DNA from 3 places in the Priestia sp. GS2 genome. Region 2 is predicted to be linked to each of the others. Evidence: a T-box and tRNA genes for the amino acid it is inferred to sense, from the RefSeq annotation. Region 2 holds a T-box; the other regions hold tRNA genes.
The links. A T-box is a leader RNA that pairs with one kind of tRNA and senses whether it is charged. The one in region 2 lies ahead of thrS (threonine--tRNA ligase), so its partner is inferred to be a tRNA-Thr.

Region 1 (9,561 bases), 1.1 Mb from region 2:
CAAAGAATCAAGGGAAAGAAAAGAGATTACAGAAAAATCTACTTTTTGCATATTTCACTGAATCGAAAAATTTAAGCGATGTGGATACACTTGCTACTATCGCTGAAGCTTCAGGTTTAGATAAGCAAGAAGCTTTAAATGTTATTAATGATAAAAATGCGTATGCAAATGATGTTAGAATTGATGAAGCGATTGCTCAGCAATATCAAATTTCGGGAGTGCCTTATTTTATTATTAATCAAAAGTATGCTATTTCAGGTGCACAACCACTTGAAACTTTTGTTTGGTGCACTTCAGCAAGTGTGGAAGAAGAGAATCCTGCACCTAAGTTGCAAGAACTTTCTTCAGAATCCAAAAAGAATCTTTCTTGTACTGATGGAAGTTGTTCGGTGCCGTCGAAGAACAATAGTTTTTATGGTAGAAGAGCACCCTATAGATTGTTCTGTGGGATGCTTGTATATAACTTATAGAAGAAATACGTAAATGAAATCTATAAAATATAAAGTTTTTTAAAAGGTGTATTGACGATTATACTTTAGAGGTGTAATATATTAACAAGTCGCTGATGACGGAAACGCAGAAAACGACAAAAGAAATAAAAAACTTAGTTGACATTGAAAATGAAGATGTTAACATAAGGAAGTCGCAAATGAGCGACCAAGTAGTTCTTTGAAAACTGAACGAAACAAACAACGTGAAACGTCAATTTTTATTTTAGATGCTAGACAAACTAACTTTATTGGAGAGTTGATACTGGCTCAGGATGAACGCTGGCGGCGTGCCTAATACATGCAAGTCGAGCGAATGGATTAAGAGCTTGCTCTTATGAAGTTAGCGGCGGACGGGTGAGTAACACGTGGGTAACCTGCCCATAAGACTGGGATAACTCCGGGAAACCGGGGCTAATACCGGATAACATTTTGAACTGCATGGTTCGAAATTGAAAGGCGGCTTCGGCTGTCACTTATGGATGGACCCGCGTCGCATTAGCTAGTTGGTGAGGTAACGGCTCACCAAGGCAACGATGCGTAGCCGACCTGAGAGGGTCATCGGCCACACTGGGACTGAGACGCGGCCCAGACTCCTACGGGAGGCAGCAGTAGGGAATCTTCCGCAATGGACGAAAGTCTGACGGAGCAACGCCGCGTGAGTGATGAAGGCTTTCGGGTCGTAAAACTCTGTTGTTAGGGAAGAACAAGTGCTAGTTGAATAAGCTGGCACCTTGACGGTGCCTAACCAGAAAGCCACGGCTAACTACGTGCCAGCAGCCGCGGTAATACGTAGGTGGCAAGCGTTATCCGGAATTATTGGGCGTAAAGCGCGCGCAGGTGGTTTCTAAGTCTGATGTGAAAGCCCACGGCTCAACCGTGGAGGGTCATTGGAAACTGGGAGACTTGAGTGCAGAAGAGGAAAGTGGAATTCCATGTGTAGCGGTGAAATGCGTAGAGATATGGAGGAACACCAGTGGCGAAGGCGACTTTCTGGTCTGTAACTGACACTGAGGCGCGAAAGCGTGGGGAGCAAAACAGGATAGATACCCTGGTAGTCCACGCCGTAAACGATGAGTGCTAAGTGTTAGAGGGTTTCCGCCCTTTAGTGCTGAAGTTAACGCATTAAGCACTCCGCCTGGGGAGTACGGCCGCAAGGCTGAAACTCAAAGGAATTGACGGGGGCCCGCACAAGCGGTGGAGCATGTGGTTTAATTCGAAGCAACGCGAAGAACCTTACCAGGTCTTGACATCCTCTGAAAACCCTAGAGATAGGGCTTCTCCTTCGGGAGCAGAGTGACAGGTGGTGCATGGTTGTCGTCAGCTCGTGTCGTGAGATGTTGGGTTAAGTCCCGCAACGAGCGCAACCCTTGATCTTAGTTGCCATCATTAAGTTGGGCACTCTAAGGTGACTGCCGGTGACAAACCGGAGGAAGGTGGGGATGACGTCAAATCATCATGCCCCTTATGACCTGGGCTACACACGTGCTACAATGGACGGTACAAAGAGCTGCAAGACCGCGAGGTGGAGCTAATCTCATAAAACCGTTCTCAGTTCGGATTGTAGGCTGCAACTCGCCTACATGAAGCTGGAATCGCTAGTAATCGCGGATCAGCATGCCGCGGTGAATACGTTCCCGGGCCTTGTACACACCGCCCGTCACACCACGAGAGTTTGTAACACCCGAAGTCGGTGGGGTAACCTTTTGGAGCCAGCCGCCTAAGGTGGGACAGATGATTGGGGTGAAGTCGTAACAAGGTAGCCGTATCGGAAGGTGCGGCTGGATCACCTCCTTCTTTTTATGGAGAATTTTGAACTTTGTTCAGTTTTGAGAGTTCAATCTCTCATTAATGGAAAGTACATCACTTTGTTTCGTATCTAATAAGAAGAAGAGAGAACTTTAACTTTTTTGAGTGCGATTGTTCTTTGAAAACTAGATAACAGTAATAGCTGAGGAAAAGTGAAACTTTTCTTAATAAAACCAATAAATAACGCAGTGCAAGTTGCATATTTTTTATTCGCTAATGGTTAAGTTAGAAAGGGCGCACGGTGAATGCCTTGGCACTAGGAGCCGATGAAGGACGGGACTAACACCGATATGCTTCGGGGAGCTGTAAGTAAGCTTTGATCCGGAGATTTCCGAATGGGGAAACCCACTGTTCGTAATGGAGCAGTATCTTTATCTGAATACATAGGATATTGAAGGCAGACCCGGGAACTGAAAACTAAGTACCCGGAGGAAGAGAAAGCAAATGCGATTTCCTGAGTAGCGGCGAGCGAAACGGAATAGCCCAAACCAAGAGGCTTGCCTCTTGGGGTTGTAGGACACTCTATACGGAGTTACAAAGGAACGAGGTAAATGAAGAGGTCTGGAAAGGCCCGTCAAAGAAGGGTAACAACCCTGTAGTTGAAACCTTCGTTCCCTCTTGAGTGGATCCTGAGTACGGCGGAACACGTGAAATTCCGTCGGAAGCTGGGAGGACCATCTCCCAAGGCTAAATACTCCCTAGTGACCGATAGTGAACCAGTACCGTGAGGGAAAGGTGAAAAGCACCCCGGAAGGGGAGTGAAAGAGATCCTGAAACCGTGTGCCTACAAGTAGTCAGAGCCCGTTAATGGGTGATGGCGTGCCTTTTGTAGAATGAACCGGCGAGTTACGATCCCATGCAAGGTTAAGTTGAAGAGACGGAGCCGTAGCGAAAGCGAGTCTGAATAGGGCGTTTAGTATGTGGTTGTAGACCCGAAACCAGGTGATCTACCCATGTCCAGGGTGAAGTTCAGGTAACACTGAATGGAGGCCGAACCCACGCACGTTGAAAAGTGCGGGGATGAGGTGTGGGTAGCGGAGAAATTCCAATCGAACCTGGAGATAGCTGGTTCTCTCCGAATAGCTTTAGGGCTAGCCTCACGTAGTGAGAGTCTTGGAGGTAGAGCACTGATTGGACTAGGGGCCCCCAACGGGTTACCGAATTCAGTCAAACTCCGAATGCCAAAGACTTATCCGTGGGAGTCAGACTGCGAGTGATAAGATCCGTAGTCAAAAGGGAAACAGCCCAGACCACCAGCTAAGGTCCCCAAGTATACGTTAAGTGGAAAAGGATGTGGAGTTGCTTAGACAACCAGGATGTTGGCTTAGAAGCAGCCACCATTTAAAGAGTGCGTAATAGCTCACTGGTCGAGTGACTCTGCGCCGAAAATGTACCGGGGCTAAACGTATCACCGAAGCTGTGGATTGACATCTTTGATGTCAGTGGTAGGAGAGCGTTCTAAGTGCTGCGAAGCTAGACCGTAAGGACTGGTGGAGCGCTTAGAAGTGAGAATGCCGGTATGAGTAGCGAAAGACAAGTGAGAATCTTGTCCACCGAATGCCTAAGGTTTCCTGAGGAAGGCTCGTCCGCTCAGGGTTAGTCGGGACCTAAGCCGAGGCTGAAAAGCGGTAGGCGATGGCCAACAGGTTGATATTCCTGTACCACCTCCCCGCCGTTTGAGTAATGGGGACGCAGGAGGATAGGGTAAGCGCGCTGCTGGATATGCGCGTTCAAGCAGTTAGGCTGATGAGTAGGCAAATCCGCTCATCATAAGGCTGAGCTGTGATGACGAGGGAAATATAGTACCGAAGTTCCTGATTCCACACTGCCAAGAAAAGCCTCTAGCGAGGCGGGAGGTGCCCGTACCGCAAACCGACACAGGTAGGCGAGGAGAGAATCCTAAGGTGATCGAGAGAACTCTCGTTAAGGAACTCGGCAAAATGACCCCGTAACTTCGGGAGAAGGGGTGCTCTGGTAGGGTGTATAGCCCGAGAGAGCCGCAGTGAATAGGCCCAGGCGACTGTTTAGCAAAAACACAGGTCTCTGCGAAGCCGCAAGGCGAGTATAGGGGCTGACGCCTGCCCGGTGCTGGAAGGTTAAGAGGAGGGGTTATCCTTTGGGAGAAGCTCTGAATCGAAGCCCCAGTAAACGGTGGCCGTAACTATAACGGTCCTAAGGTAGCGAAATTCCTTGTCGGGTAAGTTCTGACCCGCACGAAAGGCGTAACGATCTGGGCACTGTCTCAACGAGAGACTCGGTGAAATTATAGTACCTGTGAAGATGCAGGTTACCCGCGACAGGACGGAAAGACCCCGTGGAGCTTTACTGTAGCCTGATATTGAATTTTGGTACAGCTTGTACAGGATAGGCAGGAGCCTGAGAAGCCGGAGCGCTAGCTTCGGTGGAGGTGTCGGTGGGATACCGACCCTGGTTGTATTGAAATTCTAACCCGCAGCCCTGATCGGGCTGGGAGACAGTGTCAGGTGGCAGTTTGACTGGGGCGGTCGCCTCCTAAAGAGTAACGGAGGCGCCCAAAGGTTCCCTCAGAATGGTTGGAAATCATTCGTAGAGTGTAAAGGCACAAGGGAGCTTGACTGCGAGACCTACAAGTCGAGCAGGGACGAAAGTCGGGCTTAGTGATCCGGTGGTTCCGCATGGAAGGGCCATCGCTCAACGGATAAAAGCTACCCCGGGGATAACAGGCTTATCTCCCCCAAGAGTCCACATCGACGGGGAGGTTTGGCACCTCGATGTCGGCTCATCGCATCCTGGGGCTGTAGTCGGTCCCAAGGGTTGGGCTGTTCGCCCATTAAAGCGGTACGCGAGCTGGGTTCAGAACGTCGTGAGACAGTTCGGTCCTATCCGTCGTGGGCGTAGGAAATTTGAGAGGAGCTGTCCTTAGTACGAGAGGACCGGGATGGACACACCGCTGGTGTACCAGTTGTCTTGCCAAGGCATCGCTGGGTAGCTATGTGTGGACGGGATAAGTGCTGAAAGCATCTAAGCATGAAGCCCCCCTCAAGATGAGATTTCCCATAGCGCAAGCTAGTAAGATCCCTGAAAGATGATCAGGTTGATAGGTCAGAGGTGGAAGCACGGTGACGTGTGTAGCTGACTGATACTAAATCGAGGAGGACTTAACCAAATTAGAAAAGCGAAGGCGACTGTTCAATTGTGAAAGGCGTTGGAGCCGTAGTTGAGACAGTAAAAAAGTACTCAGCAAATTGTTATCTAGTTTTGAAAGAATAAAAATAAAAAAAAGTCTTGATTTATTTCGAAAATGTTGTATAATATAATATGTCTGGTGGCGATAGCAGAGAGGTCACACCCGTTCCCATGCCGAACACGGAAGTTAAGTTCTCTAGCGCCGATGGTAGTTGGGACTTTGTCCCTGTGAGAGTAGGACGTTGCCAGGCTGTTATATAATGGAGGATTAGCTCAGCTGGGAGAGCACCTGCCTTACAAGCAGGGGGTCGGCGGTTCGATCCCGTCATCCTCCACCATGAATATGTTGCCGGTGTAGCTCAACTGGTAGAGCAACTGACTTGTAATCAGTAGGTTGGGGGTTCAAGTCCTCTTGCCGGCACCACTTTCGAGCCATTAGCTCAGTTGGTAGAGCATCTGACTTTTAATCAGAGGGTCGAAGGTTCGAGTCCTTCATGGCTCACCATTTTAAATACACACACATGCGAGGGTGTGGCGGAATTGGCAGACGCGCTAGACTTAGGATCTAGTGTCTTTACGACGTGGGGGTTCAAGTCCCTTCACCCGCACCATTTAATTTCATAATGCGCGGAAGTAGTTCAGTGGTAGAACACCACCTTGCCAAGGTGGGGGTCGCGAGTTCGAACCTCGTCTTCCGCTCCACAAATAAGTCCTGCCGGGGTGGTGGAATTGGCAGACACACAGGACTTAAAATCCTGCGGTAGGTGACTACCGTGCCGGTTCAAGTCGCCGGCCCTCGGCACCATTTTAATAAGCGCCCGTAGCTCAATTGGATAGAGCGTTTGACTACGGATCAAAAGGTTAGGGGTTCGACTCCTCTCGGGCGCGCCATAAACGGGAAGTAGCTCAGCTTGGTAGAGCACTTGGTTTGGGACCAAGGGGTCGCAGGTTCAATCCTGTCTTCCCGACCATTTATGGGGCCTTAGCTCAGCTGGGAGAGCGCCTGCCTTGCACGCAGGAGGTCAGCGGTTCGATCCCGCTAGGCTCCACCAACTTCAAATACATTTCTGATAATATGGCGGTGTAGCTCAGCTGGCTAAAAGCGTACGGTTCATACCCGTGAGGTCGGGGGTTCGATCCCCTCTCCGCCGCTACCATATATAATATACGGAGGAATTTTTTAAGTCCGGCTGAAGGGATCGGTCTTGAAAACCGACAGGGGTGTTAAAGCCCGCGGGGGTTCGAATCCCTCTTCCTCCGCCATTATATTATTATCAAATTATCGCGGGGTGGAGCAGTCTGGTAGCTCGTCGGCTCATAACCCGAAGGTCGCAGGTTCAATCCTGTCCCCGCAACCAAATGGTCCCGTGGTGTAGCGGTTAACATGCCTGCCTGTCACGCAGGAGATCGCGGGTTCGATTCCCGTCGGGACCGCCATTATAAAAAGGCTCGGTAGCTCAGTTGGTAGAGCAAAGGACTGAAAATCCTTGTGTCGGCGGTTCGATTCCGTCCCGAGCCACCATCTATATGGCGATTGTGGCGAAGTGGTTAACGCATCGGATTGTGGTTCCGACATTCGTGGGTTCGATTCCCATCAGTCGCCCCATATAATTAAGCGGGTGTAGTTTAATGGTAAAACCTCAGCCTTCCAAGCTGATGTCGTGAGTTCGATTCTCATCACCCGCTCCATAATGGGCCTATAGCTCAGCTGGTTAGAGCGCACGCCTGATAAGCGTGAGGTCGGTGGTTCGAGTCCACTTAGGCCCACCATTTATTATTCCACAGTAGCTCAGTGGTAGAGCAATCGGCTGTTAACCGATCGGTCGTAGGTTCGAGTCCTACCTGTGGAGCCATTATATTGGGGAAGTACTCAAGAGGCTGAAGAGGCGCCCCTGCTAAGGGTGTAGGTCGCGTAAGCGGCGCGAGGGTTCAAATCCCTCCTTCTCCGCCAGTCGATTTTAATACTGGCCCGTTGGTCAAGTGGTTAAGACACCGCCCTTTCACGGCGGTAACACGGGTTCGAATCCCGTACGGGTCATATCTGAGAAGGTTTGCATTTATGCAAACCTTTTTTATTTGTTTGAAAATCATCTAGTAAATAGATGGTTTTTTTATTTTCATAAAAATATTCAGAAAAGAAGGAAAAAATAGATGCTTTATGGAATGTAAATTAGATAATAGAAATGAAAGAAGAAAGGTTTATTTACTAGGTTAGTCGTTAGAAAAGAGGGTATAGTAAATAATGGAAATAAAAAAGAGGAGTTTATTTACTAGGTTAATTGTTATCAAGGAGGGGTATTTTTGAATTCGATTGTTCAACCTACTGATTTTGACATCCATCTTTATCATGAAGGAAATTTGTTTCATAGTTATAAGCTCTTTGGGGCACATAAGTTAACACTAAACGGCATAGAGGGAGTACGATTTTCTGTTTGGGCTCCTAATGCTTCTGCGGTAAGCATTGTGGGTGATTTTAATGAATGGGACGGTTTAAATCATCCGTTAGAGAGATTAAACTCTCAAGGGATATGGACAATATTTATTCCAAATCTTGAAGAGAATATGATTTATAAATACGAAATTACAACTCATAATGGAACCAAAATATTAAAAGCGGATCCATATGCTTTTCATAGCGAAGTAAGGCCTAACACTGCTTCTAAAATTTATTCTTTAGAAGGATACAAGTGGGGTGATCAGTATTGGAAGCGTAAAAAGAAGCAACACGCTGTTTATGAAAAGCCTATGTGCATTTATGAGCTACACGCGGGTTCGTGGAAGATTCACGAAGATGGTGAACTATATACGTACCGTGAACTAGCTGAAGAATTAATTCCTTATGTACTAGAACAAGGTTTTACCCATATCGAACTATTACCGCTCGTTGAGCATCCGCTCGATAAATCGTGGGGATACCAAGGGACTGGCTATTTTTCTGCAACAAGTCGATACGGTTCACCACACGACTTAATGTATTTTATTGATCAATGTCATCAAAGCAGCATAGGCGTTCTTTTAGATTGGGTTCCCGGCCATTTTTGTAAAGATGCGCATGGGTTATATATGTTTGATGGTTCACCCACGTATGAATACAAGAACGAATTAGACCGTGAAAACTATACATGGGGCACGGCTAATTTTGATTTAGGTAAGCCAGAAGTGCAAAGTTTCTTAATATCGAATGCATTGTTTTGGCTAGAGTATTTTCACGTTGATGGCTTTAGGGTCGATGCTGTTGCCAATATGTTGTATTGGCCGAATTCGCATGAATTGGTTGAAAATCAATATGCTGTTCAATTCTTAAGAAAGCTCAATGAAGCGGTTTTTGCCTATGATTCAACTATTTTAATGATGGCTGAAGATTCAACAGATTGGCCACTAGTTACAGCTCCTACATATGATGGTGGGCTAGGTTTTAATTACAAATGGAATATGGGCTGGATGAACGATGTCTTAACCTATATGGAAGCAGACACTCATCAAAGAGCGAACCTTCATGAAAAGATGACTTTCTCTTTAATGTATGCCTTTAATGAAAATTTCATTTTACCATTCTCTCATGATGAAGTCGTTCATGGGAAAAAATCAATGTTAAATAAAATGCCTGGAGACTATTGGCGAAAATTTGCTCAGCTGCGATTATTATACGGCTATTTTATTGCTCATCCGGGCAAGAAACTACTATTTATGGGTGGAGAATTTGGTCAATTCGATGAGTGGAAAGACGCAAGTGATTTAGATTGGCAGCTATATGACTTTGACATGCACCAAAATTTAAATAGTTATTTTAAAGAGTTACTTAAAATTTATAAAAGAAGTAAGCCACTTTATGAATTAGATCATAAAGAAGAAGGTTTCTCTTGGATTGATGTGAATAATCGAGATCAAAAAATCTTTTCGTTTATTCGAACATCAACAAATAGTCAGGATAAGCTTGTAGTGGTATGTAACTTCTCAGATGTTCCATATCATGCATATAAAGTAGGTGTTCCTCTAAACACAGAATATGTTGAGGTCATCAATAGTGATCATGTTGATTTTGGAGGTTCTGGAGTTGTTAACTCAAAACCTTTAAAAGTAGTTGAGGAAGGGTTTCACG
Region 2 (9,561 bases):
AACTCTTAGTCTATCAACACAGCTAAAGGAAGAAGTAAGGCGCGTATTAGCTGAAAAAAATGGCTGCGCTTATTGTAAAGCAAAAGGTGCGCCAAATTGGAAACAACAAGATGAGAAAACCATGCTGGCGATTGCCTTTACAGACGTTTTTTTAAAAGAAAAAGAAAGCGTTCCTGATACTGCATTTGTTGTTTTAAAAGAAGCTTTTAACGATAAGGAGATTAGCGAGCTTTGTGCCTTTATTTGTTTCACAACCGCTTCACAATATTATGGAGCTATGCTCGACTTACAGCCATAAAAATTAACAGAGGTTGCGTTATGCAACCTCTGTTAGTTTTTAAATGTTTGTTTTATATAACCTTTTCCATTTTTAATTTCAACCTTCGCAAAAGCACCGTTCACAAGCGTAAGCTGAGGCGGCATATGTCCAAAGTCAAGATCATATGCAATAGGTACTTCAAGCTCTTTAAAAAGATCTTCATACACATCTTCACCTGTATAGCCTCCGACTGGATGGTTAGCAGCGCTTCGACCAAAAAGTATGCCGCTACAATAATTAAACCAACCTGCTAGCTTCATTTGAACGAGGGTACGCCTCAGATCTGTGGCTGATAACTCGCAGTTTTCAAAATACCATATAAGCTTTCCACCATGTATAAACTTTTGCTGAAATCTTTTAACATTCCCAAACGGTGTGCCAACTACATGACGGATTACGTCAATACATCCACCAAGTAACCTTCCTTCAATCACAACCTCTTTGTTTCCAACTGTTTTCCACTCGGTAGGTTCGGTTAAATGAAAGACGCAGGGAGATGGATTATTGTGCTGCCATTCTTTTTGAAAATTAGTAGAAGAGTACTGCGTAATGCTCTTTCCTTCTTCAAGTTTTAATACTCGTTCCCACATCTTAGTCGTCTCATCCCAGTACTCGCCTCGCAAATCGACTAAGTTTGGACCATGAGCGGTTGCGATACCGGTTTGAAGTGTCAGAGCAAGCAAGAATAAGCTTGTATCAGAATAGCCTAAAACCCACTTTGGTTTAATCTCTTGAAATGGAAGATGCTCTAAAATCTCAATCAAAAGTTCTCCGCCCCAAGGCGGTATAATCAGATCGACTGCTGAATCTTCTAACAGGCTCATCAATTCGCGAGCTCTCACTTTCGCCGAAGCAGATTTTGCTTTCATTTGCGTCCAAACAGTTTGGTGGCATTGAATCTTGTACCCTCGCTCTTCCATTTTGTCACAAGTTGATCGAAACATATGATGTAAAGCTTCTGGAATACCTGAAGAAGGAGCGGTTACGCCTATCGTTACGGTATGTTTTAAACGTGGAAATTGAATCATGACTTGCACTCCCTTATTTCTCTCTTCCGAATATATTGCTCATCATACCATAATTAACTTTAACTGGGTTATTTTATCTTTATTTTCCTTTTTTTTAAAATCTCTCTTGACTTAAGGAAAATCCATCCATTATAATCATCCGTAAGCATTGATAAGGACATGAATAACTTTTCATTTCTACTCAGAGACTAGGGCCTTTGGCTGCAAGCCCTTTAGAAACAAAGTTGATTTACCACCTTTGAGCTATTGCGGGGAAATGCTTTGCAGACTATCCGTAATCGGGAAATCCGTTATCGTTTTTGAGCACGACGCTTATTTGTCGTGAAATTAGGGTGGTACCACGACCGCACTCGTCCCTTCTTTTGGGATGAGTGCGTTTTTTTATACAATTTTATAGATGGCGTTGATAAGAATACGAATCTTCTTTTACCTTTTATCCAGAGACTGGGGCCTTTGGCTGTGAGCCCTTTAAAAGCAAAGTTGATTTACCATCTTTGAGCTATTGCGGGGAAATGCTTTGCAAACTATCCGTAATCGGGAGATCCGTTATCATTTTTGAGCACGACGCTTATTTGTCGTGAAATTAGGGTGGTACCACGACCGCACTCGTCCCTTCTTTTGGGATGAGTGCGTTTTTTTATTTAATTATTGGGAGGAAAAAACATGAGAAACGCAAAACTTGAAAAACAAAACCATCAGCAGCTAGGAAAAGAGCTTGAACTCTTTTTGACTCTGGAAGAAGCACCCGGCATGCCATTTTTCTTACCAAACGGCATGTCTATTCGAAACGAACTCGTTAACGATTGGAAACAAAAGCATATTCAAGCTGAATATGCGGAGATTCAAACACCCGTTATGATGAAGCAACATTTATGGGAACAATCTGGACACTGGGACCACTATCAAGAAAATATGTATTTTTCAAACGTAGATGAACAGAGCTATGCCCTAAAGCCAATGAACTGCCCCGGTGCAATTTTATTGTTTAACAGCAAACGTAGAAGCTACCGAGAGCTTCCGGTTCGTTATGCTGAACTTGGACTCGTACACAGACATGAACTATCTGGATCTTTAAACGGTTTGTTTCGCGTTCGCTCATTTACGCAGGATGACGCACACTTATTTGTTACGCCTGCTCAAATCGAAGCAGAGCTTAATGGTGTCTTGAAGCTAGTTCATGAATTTTATGAACAGTTCGACTTTGAATATAAAGTTGAACTTTCAACACGCCCTGAAAAATACATGGGAGATTTAAGCATGTGGGAACAAGCGGAAGCGTCTCTTGAAAATGTCTTAAAAGCACGAGGATTAGCTTACGAAATTAATAGAGGAGACGGAGCGTTCTACGGACCTAAAATTGATTTTCATATTTTAGACTCCCTTGGCCGAAGCTGGCAGTGTGGAACAGTTCAACTCGATTTTCAAATGCCTGAAAAATTTGACTGCACATATATCGGAGAAGATAACACCCCTCATCGCCCAGTAATGATTCATCGCGCAGTTTACGGTTCAATCGAACGATTTATGGGTATTTTAATCGAGCATTACGGTGGAGACTTCCCTCTTTGGCTTGCACCTGTTCAAGTGAAAATTCTGCCGATTGCTGATGCTCATATAGACTACGCAAATGAAGTTGCACAGCGCTTACGTCAGCATGGAAGACGGGTTGAAGTTGATAGCCGAAAAGAAAAGATTGGCCTTAAAATTAGGGAAGCCACGCTAAGAAAAGCTCCTTATATCGTAATTATTGGCGATCAAGAAGTAGCGAATAGCAGCCTTGCTATTCGAAAACGCACGGATAATAGTCAGCACTCCCTAAAATTTGATGATTTTTTACTGGAGCTTGCACAAAATAGATAAAATAAAAGCGCTCAATATAACCATACTGAGCGCTTCCTTTTTTAAAACAACAGTTCCATCTGACGACTTTTAGTAGTAAATCCTATATTTTCATAAAATTGAATCGCGCGATCATTGAATTCTAATACGTTTAGTTCAATAGCATCTACTGACTTTTCTCTGCCGTATTTAACGATTTCATTCATTAATAGCTTACCAATTCCTTTGCTTTGATGATCCTCACTAATACCGATGCTTCGAATGAATAAAGTGCACCGGTTTTTTAAAATGGGATTAGTATCTCCTGCCTTTTTAAAATCAAGGATCACATATCCAACGACAGACTTCTCTGTATCTCGTACGACTAGTAATTCTGTTTCAGCCGATTCAAGCCATTTTTGATATTCACCACGGGACAAGGTTGAATCCTTCTTTTCATATAAATCAGGCCTTCCTTTAATATGAAGCTTCTGCACTTGATTTTTCAGCTCTGAAAATGATAAAAAATCACTTTCAACTGCCTTTGTTACCGAATATGAATTCATAGCTTTTTCTCCTTTATGTTTTTTTAAAAATAATCTACCTAAACAAGATTACTGCCCAAACGTTTTGTAGGCTGTTGCATATACTTCTAAAGAAAAAGGAGGTATTGTTATGTATCAAAACCAACACGTATACACTGAGCACGATTTTCGCAGACCTTATGGCAGACCAGGCGGCTTCGGTCGTCCATTTGGCAGACCATTCGGACGTCCTTTCGGAGGACCATTTATCTTTGGAGCTCCGTTCTTAGGGGGATTAGCTGGAGGATTACTTGCTAGCTCTCTTTACGGTGGCGGCTTCGGCCCATACCCTTATCCACCATACCCTTACTATCCACCATATGGTTACTATTATTAAGAAGACATGGCTTATGCCATGTCTTTTTTACCTATTAGTAAACCTATACTCTTAAAAGATTTATACTTATAAAAAGCGGAATAGTAGCTAACAAATCGGAAAAAAATAAAGTAAATAATTGATTCATCAATCATCCCCCTATAATTTTCCACTATGAATATAGTAACATATAAGTAAACTGTTGTTAGTGCATCGAATCTTAATGATCTAAATAAGTCGTATATTCTCTCATTAAAAATGAAACACCCGTCACAAATGAAATTAAAAAACAAACTCCGGTTACATAGTGCGAAAAACCATAGAGTAAATACATGAAAAGAAAAACGATAAATGTAAGTATGAAAAGCCACTTAACGTATTTTTTGATTACATAGGACTGTTGCTTCTGCATATTATCTATCCTTTCAGCTTTTAACTTATATCTACAGTACAATCCAAAACACAATGGGTAACGTCACTAAGCTTAAAGACGTGCTGAATAGTGTAGCAACCGAGACAAACTCCGGTTCCGTGTCGAATTGCATGGCATACATCGTTGTATTGGCAGCTGTAGGCATAGCAGCCATGATAATCATAATTTGCTTTGTCACGTCATCAACCGGGAGAAACAACGTTAAAACGTATGCAATAACCGGGGAAATAGCTAGCTTAATAGCAAGGGAGAAAGATAGTTTCTTCTTGGCTAAATTTCGAACGGATATAGTAGCAAGCTGCATTCCCAGCACAACCATAATTGTCGGGATAGCGGCATTAGCAACTAAATCAACTGCTTGATAAACTGGCTTACTAAGTTCTATATGTAAGAGCTGAAACATTACTCCAACAATTGCACCATATATAATTGGCATTCGCTTAACCGCACGCAGTGACTCTTTTATTCCACTTGTCCCTTTCCCTCCTTTAGCAGCATAATATACACCAATTGTACACATCACGAGCTGCTGAATAACCATCAGTATAATAGCCGACTCAAGCCCCGTTGCGCCAAAAAGTAATAATACAACCGGCGTGCCGTAATTTCCATTATTCATAAAAGCAGAAGCTAGAATCATTCCACACGTTTGTGAGTTTGTGTAGCGATTTATCCACGATAAGATAAATACCACGCTAATGAGTAGGAAACAAAGGCCAAACGTATATAAAATAAAATACACATACTCTTGGTTAAACACAGTCGTATAAAAGGTTCGGAACACTAAAACAGGAGACATTAAGTATAAAGCCATTGTGGAAATGGATTTCGTATCAAATCCAATCCGCTTTTGTCCAATAAATCCAAGCGCAAATATTCCAAATATCGGGATTAATACAAATAAAAATTCCATTGTTTGCACCTTCACTATTATGTTTTTATACAGAAGTAGAGGCCTTGTTTATACATAGGCCTCTGCTGTTATTATAGATTTAAAACGATGATACGCTCTTCCGTCATTTCTTCTATTGCGTATTTTGGTCCTTCTTTACCACTACCGCTGTTTTTCACACCACCATACGGCATATGATCCACTCGGTAAGCTGAAGCATCGTTAACAATTAAACCACCAACTTCAATTTCACGAGCAGCTTTCATCGCAAAGCTTAAATCGTTTGTAAATAAGCCTGCTTGAAGACCATATTCTGAATCATTCACTCTAGCAATTACTTCATCAATTTCAGTATATGTCGCAACAGCAACCACAGGGCCAAATATTTCTTGACGGCAAACCTTCATATCATCCTTTACGTTAGTTAAAACCGTTGGTAAATAAAAGGAACCGCTTGCTTTTCCGCCTATTTCAACAGTTGCCCCTTGACTCTTTGCTTCTTGAACCCAAGCGTCGACTCTCTCAACTTCTTTTAAGCGAATCATCGGGCCGATATCAGTTTCTTCGCTCATTGGATTTCCTACAATTAACTTTGCTGTTTTTTCTTTAAGCTTTTCAATAAATGCTGTATAAACGGCTTCATGTACATACACGCGCTGCACAGAAATACACACTTGACCTGCATTATTAAAGCTTTTCTGAGAAATTAGAGAAGCAGCTTGTTCTATATTAGCATCGCTATGAACAACCGTTGCTGAATTGTTTCCTAGTTCCAGCGCCACTTTTCGCAGACCTGCTTTTGAGCGAATGAACTCTCCAACGCGGGGACTACCAGTAAAAGTGAACATATTAACGTCTGGATTATCTAATAGCCATGTACCAATTTGTTCACCATCTCCGGTTACAACTTGTAAGCGTCCTGTAGGTAATCCTGCTTCCTCAAATAAAGCTGCTAACTTTAATGCACAAATAGGGGTTACCTCAGCAGGTTTTAGTACAACAGTATTTCCAGCTGCTAGTGCTGGTCCAATCTTATGACACACCAAATTGAGCGGTACGTTAAACGGTGTAATCGCAGCGATAACGCCAACCGGCACGCGAACCGTAAATGCCATTCGATTTTCAGAGCCAGCTGCGGATTCAACAGGAACTCCATCTCCATGAATACGCTTAGCTTCTTCAGCAGATAGCTGCAGTGTTTGAGCAGCACGTTCTACTTCGCCTCTTGATTCACGAATTGGTTTACCGACCTCCATCGCTAATATTTGTGCAAATTCTTCTTTTCTGGCTACTAACAATTCAGCCACCTTCATTAATACTTCGTATCGCGCATATGGTGAAAATGAGGTTTCAAGTGCTTTCTTCGCTCCCTGAACAGCTTGATTAACGTGATGTTTTTCGGCAACTGCTATTCTTGCAGCTGTTTCTTGCGTATATTTATCAAGAACATCCATTTCTTTTTTAGTCTCAATCCATTCTCCATCTACATATAACCCATATTGCTTTACGCTTGCCGTATTTACCATGTCTCCCACTCCCCAAAATGTTTGTTATCTCGTTAATTCAATATCATAATGGTACTTGTCACTACGAAACTTTGTAGTTGTAAACTCAATAGGCTTATCATCAAAACCAAAGCTCAACCTTGTCATTTCCAAGAGAGATTCTCCCGCTCTAATACCTAATAAATCTGCTTCATAAATGGTAGCATTCATTGCAGATATCTTTTCTTTTGCACGTTTTAATAAAATCCCTTCACTTTCTAAGACTTCATAAAATTTAGCTCTATTTAAATCCTCTTTATTTAAAATTTTTCCGATATGAACCGGCCAACAAGATCTTTCAATCGCAATTGGCACTTCATCAGCAAACCGTACGCGCTCAATGACTAGAATTTCTTCATCATCAGCTATCCCCAACTTTGTTTTTTCATAATAAAGATCTTTTTTAAATTCTGCTCGAATTAACTTTGATTCAGGCGTTAACCCTCTTTCAATTGCTTCTTCTGCAAATCCTTTCAACTTACCTAAGCTTCCCCCTATTAATGGCTGTGTTTTGACAATCGTTCCTTTCCCCTGCTTTTTCTCCAGCAGACCGTCTTGCACAAGCATTGTGATTGCTTGACGTAAGGTTGTACGACTAACTTCAAACTCTTCCATCAATTCTTGTTCAGTTGGAATTAGTGTATTAGGAGGCCATACTTTCTCTTGAATACGCTTTACAAGAATATCTTTAACCTGCAAATATAGCGCAATGTTTTTGGTAGGATCTATAATTGCTTTCACTTTCTTTTATCACCCTTTTCTTATAAACTTTTAACATCCAGTATATAAATTGGTTTGGATGTTTAAAATTCTTCCTAACTCTTTAAGTTCATCTACTACGTCACCGTATACTAATGCAAAATGTGGCTCGTAACCTGCATGCATTAAATCATATAAAGTCTCCGTTACATCCGTAGCTAATTCTACTTCAACTGACGTACCGGTAAAAGGCTGTTCAACGTCAAGCGCCGTTCCTTTCATAATTAATAAACGATAACCGTCTGGTGTATGACTTACTCGGAACATCGTTACTTCTCCAGCTTTTAACCCAAAGTCCATTGCCAAGCCAATCTTTCTGTTAGGATGAACACCAGCTGTAGCTCCAGTATCTGGACGAGCTAACGAATAAGCACCAGCTCCACAGTGCCAAAATACAGCTGAATTTTTCTCTTCATCAATGTGAACTAAGTCTCCCAAATATGGAGCGTTTCCGTTTGCTAATTCTCTTAAGATAAACATGGAAATTGATCCATGAATATCAGATTCGCATGATGTTACCATTCCATCCTCTGTGAACTGAGACAGAGTTGAGCACGGTGCTGCTCCTAGATCATTGAAAAAATCTGGCCAACATCGCATAGCAAGTGATGTAAAACCTTCCTTCTCAATCTCTCGTTTTATATAAGTAGAAAATTGAGCAAACTTTTGCACGGTTTCATCATCGCGCTGCAGCCCTATTACTTGTTGTTCAGCACGATCTACTTCTCCACCCCATTCTGACTTTGGAATATGAATACATTCTTTAAATGCTTTTTGCAAATCTACTTTTTTTAAGGTAACACCAAATGCTTGATGCAGTTCATCTTCATCGGCTTGAGAGAAGAAGAATCCAGGTGGATAATCTCCGACTACTCCAACCTTCATATCTTTTAATGATTGAATGACACGCATTACGCTAAGCTGTTTAGTTAACTTGCGCTGCAGCTGTTCTTCATCAGGGTTGCCAAATACAAATGAGAATGGATGGTTATGATTTCTAAGTACGTTACTTGTACTATTGCCACCTGTTAACGAGTTTAGTCGCAAGCGACCGCCAACACTTGGTTCTCGAACAGACCATACCACAACAGGATTTGTAAAATATTCAAGCGTTTTCACCATAAACTCTCCATCGGCAAACGTTACGCTTTGATATAGTAAAGTATCAATTGACTCATGACGAATTAATTGTAGAAAGTCTTCTAACTCTTCTACAGATGTAAGAATTTCATTTGGTGCTATAACTTTGGCACAAGATGCTTGCAGCCAATTTTCACTTTGCTTGCGATATTGTTCTGCCACTTCAATATCAAATGTTTTTCTCCCGATTGGCAAATATAAAACAGATGTATTTAACATAAACTTTTCCCCTTTATTCCTTGTTTCTCTCATTCATAATAATGATTATATCATACATCACTACCTTTTAGTGATCTTTTTTAACTAAACAGAAAAAACTGCTGAAGAAACCGGCAGTTTTTTCTGTTTTTTTACAGAGTAGAAATTTTTTCAAATAAAGCTTTCCATTCTGAACTTTTACGATAAAAAACTGGTGGATAACCGATAGGTGCTTCAACTGAAACTTCTCCACCTTGATACTCCTTACCACTCCACAGATGAACCCAGTCATCCTCTGGTAGATACACATCCCATTTTGTCTGTAACTCTTGGTGTACAGGTGCTACTAATAGATCCTGACCATACAAATATTGATACTGAATATCATAAGCTTTCTGATCTTGTTCATAATGCATAAACAGTGGGCGCTGTACAGGTATACCGCGATCAGCATTTTCTTTTACAAGTGTCTTTGTATACGGTGCCAATGTTGTATATACAGTCGTCATTTTTGCTAAGTGTTCTAACGT
Region 3 (9,561 bases), 2.2 Mb from region 2:
TTCAGAGAAGAAGATTCTTTCTACAATGACGTCTTCAATTCTGCCGCCATATTCTTCTTCTAATCTCATTGTATTTAAAGGTGATAAGTTGCCTTCAACTCGAATGCCGTACTCTTCATAGAAGTCTCGACGCAGATGATGTGGAATTAAATGAAGCGGATCTTCATGCATTGGGCATCCTTTGATGGCATAAACAGCTCCACGATCCGTTAACGAATACGCTTCTAACCCTCTTTTTAGCATTGTAACAAGCGTTGATTTCCCGCCACTAACTGGCCCCATAAGTAATAAAATACGCTTCCGGACATCTAACCGTTTCGCTGCAGGATGGAAGTACTCTTCAACCAGCCTTTCAAGCGATTCTTCTAGACCAAACATTTGTTCACTGAAAAATTTATATTGCTTTTTCCCATTGACATCTTCAATTCCTGCATCTTTAATCATATTGTAGACCCTTGAATGCGCTGGCTGAGCAATTAAAGGCTCATCTTTAATTAGTTTTAAATATTCTTCAAATGTACCTTCCCATTTAAGTCGATTCTCTGCTTCACGGTATTTTTCAATTTTCTTTAATATATCCATTAAAGGACCTCCCCTACTAGTTCTGGTGCTAGTGAACAAGATTAATACAATCTATGCAGTAAAATGTTTGAACATGCTTTTTAAATTAAGAAATTCAGAATTTTGTCTACATTAAAGATTCACAGTATCCCGTGAATTAGCTATAATAATTAGTAGGAGCATGAAAGAAAAATAAAGGAGGCTCTATCGATGAGGTTACTATTAGTTTTAGGTGTATCACTTGCTTTTTTATCAGCAATTTTTACGGCTGGTTACAATGACAAGCCTGGAGTAAAGCGCAAATAGAATTAACCTACATAGAACAGTCATCCTTGTAAAAAAAGAAATCCCCTTAATCAAGGGGATTTTCTCTTAATAAGTCGCCATATTCTTGTTGTCGTAGTGCTTCATAAATTAAAATAGCTGCCGTATTTGATAAATTTAAAGAACGAACGTTTTTCGTCATTGGCAAACGCAAACATCTATCCATATTCGCTTCAATAATTTCATCAGGTAAGCCACTTGTTTCGCGCCCAAACACAAAGAAGTGATCGTTTTCCACATTGCTATAGTCAAATGATGAATGCGGCTTCTTTCCGAATTTGGTAATGAAGTAAAATGCTGCTTCTGGATACTTTTCAAAAATTTCTTCTAGCGAATCATGATAGACAACCTCAACATAATCCCAATAATCTAAGCCTGCGCGCTTTAACATTTTATCATCCGTAGAGAAGCCTAGTGGACGAACTAAATGTAAAGTTGTGTTCGTTGCTGCACAAGTTCTCGCAATATTACCAGTGTTAGCTGGAATTTCTGGTTGATATAAAACAACATGTAGTCCCAAAATAGTCACCTCTAAATACAAATCTATTCATCATTATACCATTAACTTTTCAAAACAAAAGAGCTATTTATTGATCGGTAATGTGGAAGAAAGCATACTTTATATTTGGCGTATAGGCCGTCGAATCCTCATAAGCCCAATAGCGCATGCGGCTATTATACGTATTAGCATTAACTAAAGGCATCCCGTCCGCATCCTTTGCCACCACAATTGTCGTGTGGTTCCACCTGCCATCGCCTTCAAAATCATAGCAAATGACATCTCCCATTGCTAGCTCTTTAACTGAGCTTTTTTTAATGGCCCGCAGTCCTTGTTTTGAGCTTTGAAGATAACTATGCATCGAATGTGCCACTGCCCAGCTATAGCTCCAATTATCTTTACTAAGCCACCAGCCTTTGCTTCGATTATGTTGCCCCCTCATTGGTGCTTTTCCTGCTCGTAAACACTGAGAGATATAATTCGTACAGTTTACCTCAAAGTATTTATAAGCTGGATTAGGCGTATTCCAATATGTTTCTGCATACTGTACTGCTGCTAGACGATTATAATATCCATTTCGATTAGCTACCTCTTCCTTATCATCAATAATGAATTCTAAATCATCTATTTCATCTATATGAATAGGAAGCAATTTATCATGAATAAGCGTATCTTTATAAAATAATGCGCATCGCTCTTCTACGTCTTCTTCTACATAAAATAAATCATCTTGCTTACATAGAAATCGTTTGTGTACGTGATACGTAACAGTTGTTTCCTCGTTTTCGTTCTGAACATTATGAATAGCTCCTTTAACCGTACACTTCACAACTTCTACTTTTCTTTTTCTCAGTAAAGACTGCTTAAGCTCGTATTCATGTTCAATAAAAGGCTTAAAGTCCTCGCTGATTACTTGATTCACGTAGCCGTTTGCTTTGGCTTTCATCAATGTATATAGAACATTTTTCTTTGCTAGCATCTGTTCACCACTTTTCTCTGCTTTTACTATACGCTATGATGAACAGCTTACCTTTTAACACAACAATTTCAACTTCTATGACTTTACTAAAAGGGCAATGCCTTTTTCAAATTCTTGCTTTGCTTCTTCATCTGACTCTTTTTCTTTTAATTGTTCCAGCAGAGGCAACACTTCGTCGTTGCCAATTTTCCCTAATGCCCAAGCTGCTGTTCCTCTTATTACAGGGCGCACATCTTCTTTCATTACTTTAATCAAATCAGGTATAGCCGTTTCATCTTTAAAATGAGCAAGTGCGATAATTGCATTACGTTGAATTGGTTTTTTTCCACGCCAAGAGCCTGATACATGACCATATTTTTCTTTAAACTCACGATTGCTCATTGTTAACAATGGCTTTAATTTCGGCTTTGCGATTTCAGGATCTGGTTCCATTTCGGGATGAAAGTGAAAGTCTTTTCCTTTATTTTCAGGACATACCGTTTGACACGTATCACAACCGTATAGGCGATTGCCAATTTTGTCTCGAAATTCATCTGCCAAAAAACCTTTTGTTTGAGTTAAAAAAGCAATACAGCGCTGAGAGTTAAGCTGTCCTCCTGTGACTAATGCACCTGTTGGACATACCTCAACACATTTATTACAAGTACCACACTGATCTTCAATTGGCTGATCTGGTTCAAATGGTATATTCGTAACAATTTCACCTAAATAGACGTATGAACCAAACTCGGGCGTAATAATCGCGCAATTCTTTCCACTCCAGCCTATCCCAGCTCGCTCAGCAACGGCACGGTCAGATAGCTCGCCCGTGTCCACCATAGATTTCACTTCAACTCCTTGAACCTTTTCTTTTAAGAATGACTCAAGTTTTTGGAGCCTATCTCGTAAAATGGTATGATAATCTTGTCCCCAAGAAGCACGACAAAAAATGCCTCTTCGGTCTTCTTTTGTACTTCTTGGTGCACCAGGCATTTTAGAAGGATATGCAAGAGCAATGGCAATGATTGACTTCGCTTTTGGAACCAGGAGCGTTGGATTCGTACGTTTCTCAATATCAGGTTCTTCAAACCCTGAAGCGTAGCCTAATTCTTGTTGTTTTAATAAGCGATCTTTTAACGTCTCAAATGTTGACGCACTAGCAAAACCAATTTTATCAATACCTATCTCTTTACTATAGGCAATTACTTCTTTTTTTAACTGTTGAAAATCCATTTATGCTATTCTCCTTTTAAAATTCAATGCGTAGAATTGCTTTTATTATCATTTTCACTGGAACAATTCTACTCTATACATAACTTACAAATGAAAAGGTGGTATTTTATATGAACGTTATTATTTCATCAGAAATCAAAGAAAAAAATAATGATATTAAACTAGGTATTATTCAATATCAAAATATTGAAGTAAGCGAAGCTCCACAAATGTTAAAAGGCAGATTACGACTCTTTCAAGAATCAATTTATTTTGATTTACAAGATAAAGCCATCACTTCTTTTGAAGGAATTAAAGAATGGAGAAGCGTGTTTAAGGAGTTTGGAACGGACCCAAGCAAATATCGTCCCTCAATTGAAGCATTATTTCGTCGAATTCAAAAACAAACGTACTTGCCGACCATTAATTCAGCTGTAGACTTAAATAACTTCTTTTCTCTTCAATACGAAGTACCTTTAGGCATTTACGATAAAAGCTGTTTAAAAGGAAACATTTCGTTACGTCTTGGGAATGAAGATGAAAGCTATCGTGCAATTAATGGTCGAGAAGTATCTCTGCATAATAAAATTGTATTATCAGATGAAAAAGGTCCATTCGGAAGTCCTTATGTGGACTCCAATCGAGCTCCCGTTTCTGAACAGACGTCTGAAGCACTTCAAATCATCTTCTTAAAACCTTCTCTATCCAATGAAAGCTCTTTAAAACTAACTGATTCTCTGAGCACTATGTTTACACAAATTCATGGTGGAGAAGCTTCCTATTCGCTTATCAACTAATCACAAAGACGTTTATCTATAGTAGATAAACGTCTTTTTTCATTCACTATAACCTTAAAAATATAAAAAACGCAACACCTTGTTTTTGGTAAACAAGATACTGCGTTGTGATCACAATATGTATGGAGCGGGTGATGAGAATCGAACTCACGACATCAGCTTGGAAGGCTGAGGTTTTACCATTAAACTACACCCGCAGATAAAGTTGTATTATCTCTTAACAACATTAATTATAATACCTTTCGACATGAATTGCAACCCTTCTATTAAATTTATGTGAAGATATTAACGAACTATTAATTTTCTATAAAAAATGTGCTTTGCAAGCCATCTTGCAAAGCACATTTCTTAGCTATATTGATAATCTCTTAAAGCTTTTAAAACTGAAATTTCTTCTAATATCTGTTCACCTACATTTGTTTCTTTTACCATTTTTCTTTCTAACTCTTTATCAACCAGTCGCTTAACGGATAGTACATCAGCTTCGTCCAATAAGATATCTTTTTTAGAGTTAAAGTGCTTATGAGCAACTAACTGCATGCCGTAAGAATTAGACAATAACGTATATCCTGCAATTCCAGTTTGTGATTGATATGCTTTTGAAAATCCACCATCAATGACAATCATTCTGCCATTTGCTTTAACAGGATTTTCACCCTCTATTTCTTTCACAGGCGTGTGACCATTAATAATATGACCATGGTCTGGATTTAACCCAAAATCAGCTAATATTCGACGACACATATCCTCTTTTTCACGAAGGTAATAATATGGATTTTTCTTTTCTTTATGCGTTGCTTTCTCTTTAATAAAATAGCGCTCAAACGTCGTCATCGCTCGTTTTCCAAATAACGATGAATATTCACCTGTCCATAAATACCAAACCATATCAGTTGCTAAATCATCCGTCTGATCCGGATGGGCGAAAGCAGAGCGTAAATATTGCTCAAACACATCTAACAGCTGACGACCAGAATAAGACTTGCCTTCAATCGTCATCTTTTCCATATTTCCTTCTTCATCTAAAGGAATACACCCATGGATAAGTAAGTTACCGTTATATTTTAGATAAAGATTTCCTTTATTCATAAGAAAGTTCATATGTCTTGCTAGCTTTTCAGAATGTTGAACTGAAAACAATAATTTCTCAATAACCTGCTCCTCTTCCTCTAAGAGTTCTTGTGGATTTTCAGAGTTCACAGTTGCAAAACATCCGTTTTCAATAGGATACGTTTTATCTCCAAGTGTAATTTCATTTGTTTCATAGTTAACTTTTTCAAGCAATAGTCGCTCTGACATATTAAAATACGGGCGTCTTTTAATAATTGGCATTTCAAGTTTAAACTGAATCATTGCGATAGCCTGATGAATTTTTGTAATCTGTAAACGCTCATGTTCAGATAGTTGCGAACCTACATTTTCTTTTGGGCGGAAAGCAGGATTATCATCATAATATTTTTCTGCTAAGTTTAGAAGCGGTCGTAAGTTAATACCATACGCATCTTCAATAATATTTAAGTTATTGTAACGTGCACAAATACGAACAATATTGGCTAAGCATACTTTCGAACCTGCAAAAGCTCCAATCCAAAGAACGTCATGGTTTCCCCACTGAATATCGACAGAATGATAGTTAATAAGAGTTTCCATGATTTTATCAGGCTCGGGACCACGATCATAAATATCTCCAACGACATGCAAATGATCGACAACCAAACGCTGAATTGTATAGGCCAGTCCCGAGATAAGTTTATCAGCTTGTCCTAACGAAATGATTTGCTGCACAATTTTATGATAATAATGCTCTTTATTCGTGAATTCATCTGTTTTATATAAAAGCTCTTCAATGATATAAGCAAACTGCTCCGGTAGGGCTTTACGTACCTTTGAACGTGTATACTTCGATGATGCATACAACACTAAATCAAGCATGCGATTAATCATTGTCGTATACCAATCACGTAGCTCTTGCTTGCGAGTAAAGTTTGCCTTGATAATCTTCAGCTTCTCTTCTGGATAGTAAACAAGCGTCGCAAATTCATTGATTTCTTGTTGAGATAAAGTATCCTTAAATAAATCTTTAATCTTTTCTTTTACGTTTCCTGACCCATTTCGTAATACGTGCTGAAAGGCCTGATACTCGCCGTGTAAATCACTTACAAAGTGCTCTGTTCCTTTTGGTAAATTAAGAATTGCTTCTAGATTAATAATTTCCGTGACAACTTTCTCTTCCGTATCGTACTTCTTAGCCAGTAAATCTAAATAATTTACGTTCAAAACTATGTATCCCCTTTCACACTAACTTATCACCTCAGCAGCGAAATATGCTTACTGCATGAGTCTTTAATCTTTAGTACTTATTGTACACCTCTTCAGACTCGACTTCTAGAGAGATGAATTACATTTTGTTAACTAATTTACAAATTTTATTTAACCTGCCATAACATTTAAGCGGTTGAGTAAATAAAGAAAACAAAAAAGACTTCAACAGAGATGTTGAAGTCTTGACTTTATTACCGTTTATGTAAAAACTAATACCAGTGGTCGGGGTCGAACCGACACTCCCGAAGGAACACGATTTTGAGTCGTGCGCGTCTGCCAATTCCGCCACACTGGCAAAATAAAAAAAGGCAGAAATAATATAAATGGTGCCGAGGGCCGGACTTGAACCGGCACGGTAGTCACCTACCGCAGGATTTTAAGTCCTGTGTGTCTGCCAATTCCACCACCCCGGCAGGACTTATTGTGAATAATGGAGGCGGCAACCGGATTTGAACCGGTGATAAAGGTTTTGCAGACCTCTGCCTTACCACTTGGCTATGCCGCCACTTTATTCAAAATATGGAGCGGAAGACGAGGTTCGAACTCGCGACCCCCACCTTGGCAAGGTGGTGTTCTACCACTGAACTACTTCCGCATATTATATGGCTGGGCTAGCTGGATTCGAACCAACGCATGACGGAGTCAAAGTCCGTTGCCTTACCGCTTGGCTATAGCCCAATAAAAATGGGGCGACTGATGGGAATCGAACCCACGAATGTCGGAACCACAATCCGATGCGTTAACCACTTCGCCACAATCGCCGTGTTAATTGGCAGGGGTAGTAGGAATCGAACCCACACTGACGGTTTTGGAGACCGTAGTTCTACCTTTAAACTATACCCCTATAAGATGGTGGAGGGGGGCAGATTCGAACTGCCGAACCCGAAGGAGCGGATTTACAGTCCGCCGCGTTTAGCCACTTCGCTACCCCTCCAGAAAAACATGGTGCCGGCAAGAGGACTTGAACCCCCAACCTACTGATTACAAGTCAGTTGCTCTACCAGTTGAGCTACACCGGCATGTTTTCATAAGATGGTGGCTCGGGACGGAATCGAACCGCCGACACAAGGATTTTCAGTCCTTTGCTCTACCAACTGAGCTACCGAGCCTTCTTATAATGGCGGTCCCGACGGGAATCGAACCCGCGATCTCCTGCGTGACAGGCAGGCATGTTAACCGCTACACCACGGGACCACTTTGGTTGCGGGGACAGGATTTGAACCTGCGACCTTCGGGTTATGAGCCCGACGAGCTACCAGACTGCTCCACCCCGCGATGATAAGAATGTAAATGGTGGAGGATGACGGGATCGAACCGCCGACCCCCTGCTTGTAAGGCAGGTGCTCTCCCAGCTGAGCTAATCCTCCAACTATGTATAAGAATAATGGTGACCCGTACGGGATTCGAACCCGTGTTACCGCCGTGAAAGGGCGGTGTCTTAACCACTTGACCAACGGGCCATTTAATAAGTAAATGGCGGAGAGCAAGGGATTTGAACCCTTGAGACAGCGTTAACCGCCTACACGATTTCCAATCGTGCTCCTTCGGCCACTCGGACAGCTCTCCAAATGGCTCCACAGGTAGGACTCGAACCTACGACCGATCGGTTAACAGCCGATTGCTCTACCACTGAGCTACTGTGGAATCTTATAAAGCCTGGCAACGTCCTACTCTCACAGGGACAAAGTCCCAACTACCATCGGCGCTAGAGAACTTAACTTCCGTGTTCGGCATGGGAACGGGTGTGACCTCTCTGCTATCGCCACCAGACATATTATATTATACAACATTTTCGAAAGAAATCAAGACTTTTTTGAGTTTTTATTCTTTCAAAACTAGATAACATTTTGCTGAGTACTAAGTTTACTGTCTAGCTACGGCTCCTAATTGTTCGGTCGTTTCACTTCTGTTATTGAAACCAAAAAGCGGTTTCCCTATCAGAAGCTCCAACGCCTTTCACAATTGAACAGTCGCCTTCGCTTTTCTAATTTGGTTAAGTCCTCGATCGATTAGTATCAGTCAGCTACACACGTCGCCGTGCTTCCACCTCTGACCTATCAACCTGATCATCTTTCAGGGATCTTACTAGCTTGCGCTATGGGAAATCTCATCTTGAGGGGGGCTTCATGCTTAGATGCTTTCAGCACTTATCCCGTCCACACATAGCTACCCAGCGATGCCTTTGGCAAGACAACTGGTACACCAGCGGTGTGTCCATCCCGGTCCTCTCGTACTAAGGACAGCTCCTCTCAAATTTCCTACGCCCACGACGGATAGGGACCGAACTGTCTCACGACGTTCTGAACCCAGCTCGCGTACCGCTTTAATGGGCGAACAGCCCAACCCTTGGGACCGACTACAGCCCCAGGATGCGATGAGCCGACATCGAGGTGCCAAACCTCCCCGTCGATGTGGACTCTTGGGGGAGATAAGCCTGTTATCCCCGGGGTAGCTTTTATCCGTTGAGCGATGGCCCTTCCATGCGGAACCACCGGATCACTAAGCCCGACTTTCGTCCCTGCTCGACTTGTAGGTCTCGCAGTCAAGCTCCCTTGTGCCTTTACACTCTACGAATGATTTCCAACCATTCTGAGGGAACCTTTGGGCGCCTCCGTTACTCTTTAGGAGGCGACCGCCCCAGTCAAACTGCCCACCTGACACTGTCTCCCAGCCCGATCAGGGCTGCGGGTTAGAATTTCAATACAACCAGGGTAGTATCCCACCGACGCCTCCACCGAAGCTAGCGCTCCGGCTTCTCAGGCTCCTACCTATCCTGTACAAGCTGTACCAAAATTCAATATCAGGCTACAGTAAAGCTCCACGGGGTCTTTCCGTCCTGTCGCGGGTAACCTGCATCTTCACAGGTACTATAATTTCACCGAGTCTCT

Region 1: it has a tRNA-Thr gene. The T-box ahead of thrS (threonine--tRNA ligase) is inferred to sense a tRNA for this amino acid. The anticodon was not compared.
Region 3: it has a tRNA-Thr gene. The T-box ahead of thrS (threonine--tRNA ligase) is inferred to sense a tRNA for this amino acid. The anticodon was not compared.

What each region holds. Positions count from the first base shown of each region.
Region 1 covers NZ_JAZGJX010000001.1:36,379-45,939, forward strand. The annotation lists partial or broken gene V2145_RS00170 (DsbA family oxidoreductase) at 1-470, shown strand, start outside; rRNA gene V2145_RS00175 (16S ribosomal RNA) at 737-2,285, shown strand; rRNA gene V2145_RS00180 (23S ribosomal RNA) at 2,516-5,442, shown strand; rRNA gene rrf (5S ribosomal RNA) at 5,598-5,713, shown strand; tRNA gene V2145_RS00190 (tRNA-Val) at 5,725-5,800, shown strand; tRNA gene V2145_RS00195 (tRNA-Thr) at 5,811-5,886, shown strand; tRNA gene V2145_RS00200 (tRNA-Lys) at 5,892-5,967, shown strand; tRNA gene V2145_RS00205 (tRNA-Leu) at 5,986-6,073, shown strand; tRNA gene V2145_RS00210 (tRNA-Gly) at 6,090-6,164, shown strand; tRNA gene V2145_RS00215 (tRNA-Leu) at 6,177-6,267, shown strand; tRNA gene V2145_RS00220 (tRNA-Arg) at 6,277-6,353, shown strand; tRNA gene V2145_RS00225 (tRNA-Pro) at 6,358-6,433, shown strand; tRNA gene V2145_RS00230 (tRNA-Ala) at 6,439-6,514, shown strand; tRNA gene V2145_RS00235 (tRNA-Met) at 6,540-6,619, shown strand; tRNA gene V2145_RS00240 (tRNA-Ser) at 6,632-6,725, shown strand; tRNA gene V2145_RS00245 (tRNA-Met) at 6,746-6,820, shown strand; tRNA gene V2145_RS00250 (tRNA-Asp) at 6,824-6,899, shown strand; tRNA gene V2145_RS00255 (tRNA-Phe) at 6,909-6,984, shown strand; tRNA gene V2145_RS00260 (tRNA-His) at 6,993-7,068, shown strand; tRNA gene V2145_RS00265 (tRNA-Gly) at 7,078-7,151, shown strand; tRNA gene V2145_RS00270 (tRNA-Ile) at 7,156-7,232, shown strand; tRNA gene V2145_RS00275 (tRNA-Asn) at 7,241-7,315, shown strand; tRNA gene V2145_RS00280 (tRNA-Ser) at 7,323-7,413, shown strand; tRNA gene V2145_RS00285 (tRNA-Glu) at 7,429-7,500, shown strand; gene glgB (1,4-alpha-glucan branching enzyme) at 7,764-9,561, shown strand, end outside.
Region 2 covers NZ_JAZGJX010000001.1:1,087,497-1,097,057, reverse strand. The annotation lists gene V2145_RS05625 (carboxymuconolactone decarboxylase family protein) at 1-298, shown strand, start outside; gene V2145_RS05620 (S66 family peptidase) at 331-1,347, opposite strand; T-box leader at 1,487-1,708, shown strand; gene thrS (threonine--tRNA ligase) at 2,011-3,207, shown strand; gene V2145_RS05610 (GNAT family N-acetyltransferase) at 3,249-3,731, opposite strand; gene V2145_RS05605 (hypothetical protein) at 3,841-4,086, shown strand; gene V2145_RS05600 (AEC family transporter) at 4,509-5,411, opposite strand; gene V2145_RS05595 (aldehyde dehydrogenase family protein) at 5,483-6,916, opposite strand; gene V2145_RS05590 (GntR family transcriptional regulator) at 6,941-7,675, opposite strand; gene sftI (sulfoquinovose isomerase) at 7,706-9,052, opposite strand; gene V2145_RS05580 (alpha-glucosidase) at 9,184-9,561, opposite strand, start outside.
Region 3 covers NZ_JAZGJX010000001.1:3,264,727-3,274,287, forward strand. The annotation lists gene V2145_RS16515 (PrkA family serine protein kinase) at 1-582, opposite strand, end outside; gene trmL (tRNA (uridine(34)/cytosine(34)/5-carboxymethylaminomethyluridine(34)-2'-O)-methyltransferase TrmL) at 914-1,414, opposite strand; gene V2145_RS16525 (amidase domain-containing protein) at 1,473-2,363, opposite strand; gene queG (tRNA epoxyqueuosine(34) reductase QueG) at 2,439-3,575, opposite strand; gene V2145_RS16535 (B3/B4 domain-containing protein) at 3,686-4,351, shown strand; tRNA gene V2145_RS16540 (tRNA-Gly) at 4,475-4,548, opposite strand; gene V2145_RS16545 (fructose-1,6-bisphosphatase) at 4,700-6,628, opposite strand; tRNA gene V2145_RS16550 (tRNA-Leu) at 6,887-6,968, opposite strand; tRNA gene V2145_RS16555 (tRNA-Leu) at 6,998-7,086, opposite strand; tRNA gene V2145_RS16560 (tRNA-Cys) at 7,105-7,178, opposite strand; tRNA gene V2145_RS16565 (tRNA-Gly) at 7,194-7,268, opposite strand; tRNA gene V2145_RS16570 (tRNA-Gln) at 7,277-7,351, opposite strand; tRNA gene V2145_RS16575 (tRNA-His) at 7,359-7,434, opposite strand; tRNA gene V2145_RS16580 (tRNA-Trp) at 7,444-7,517, opposite strand; tRNA gene V2145_RS16585 (tRNA-Tyr) at 7,524-7,607, opposite strand; tRNA gene V2145_RS16590 (tRNA-Thr) at 7,617-7,692, opposite strand; tRNA gene V2145_RS16595 (tRNA-Phe) at 7,707-7,782, opposite strand; tRNA gene V2145_RS16600 (tRNA-Asp) at 7,792-7,867, opposite strand; tRNA gene V2145_RS16605 (tRNA-Met) at 7,872-7,948, opposite strand; tRNA gene V2145_RS16610 (tRNA-Val) at 7,965-8,040, opposite strand; tRNA gene V2145_RS16615 (tRNA-Glu) at 8,059-8,133, opposite strand; tRNA gene V2145_RS16620 (tRNA-Ser) at 8,148-8,239, opposite strand; tRNA gene V2145_RS16625 (tRNA-Asn) at 8,243-8,317, opposite strand; rRNA gene rrf (5S ribosomal RNA) at 8,328-8,443, opposite strand; rRNA gene V2145_RS16635 (23S ribosomal RNA) at 8,663-9,561, opposite strand, start outside.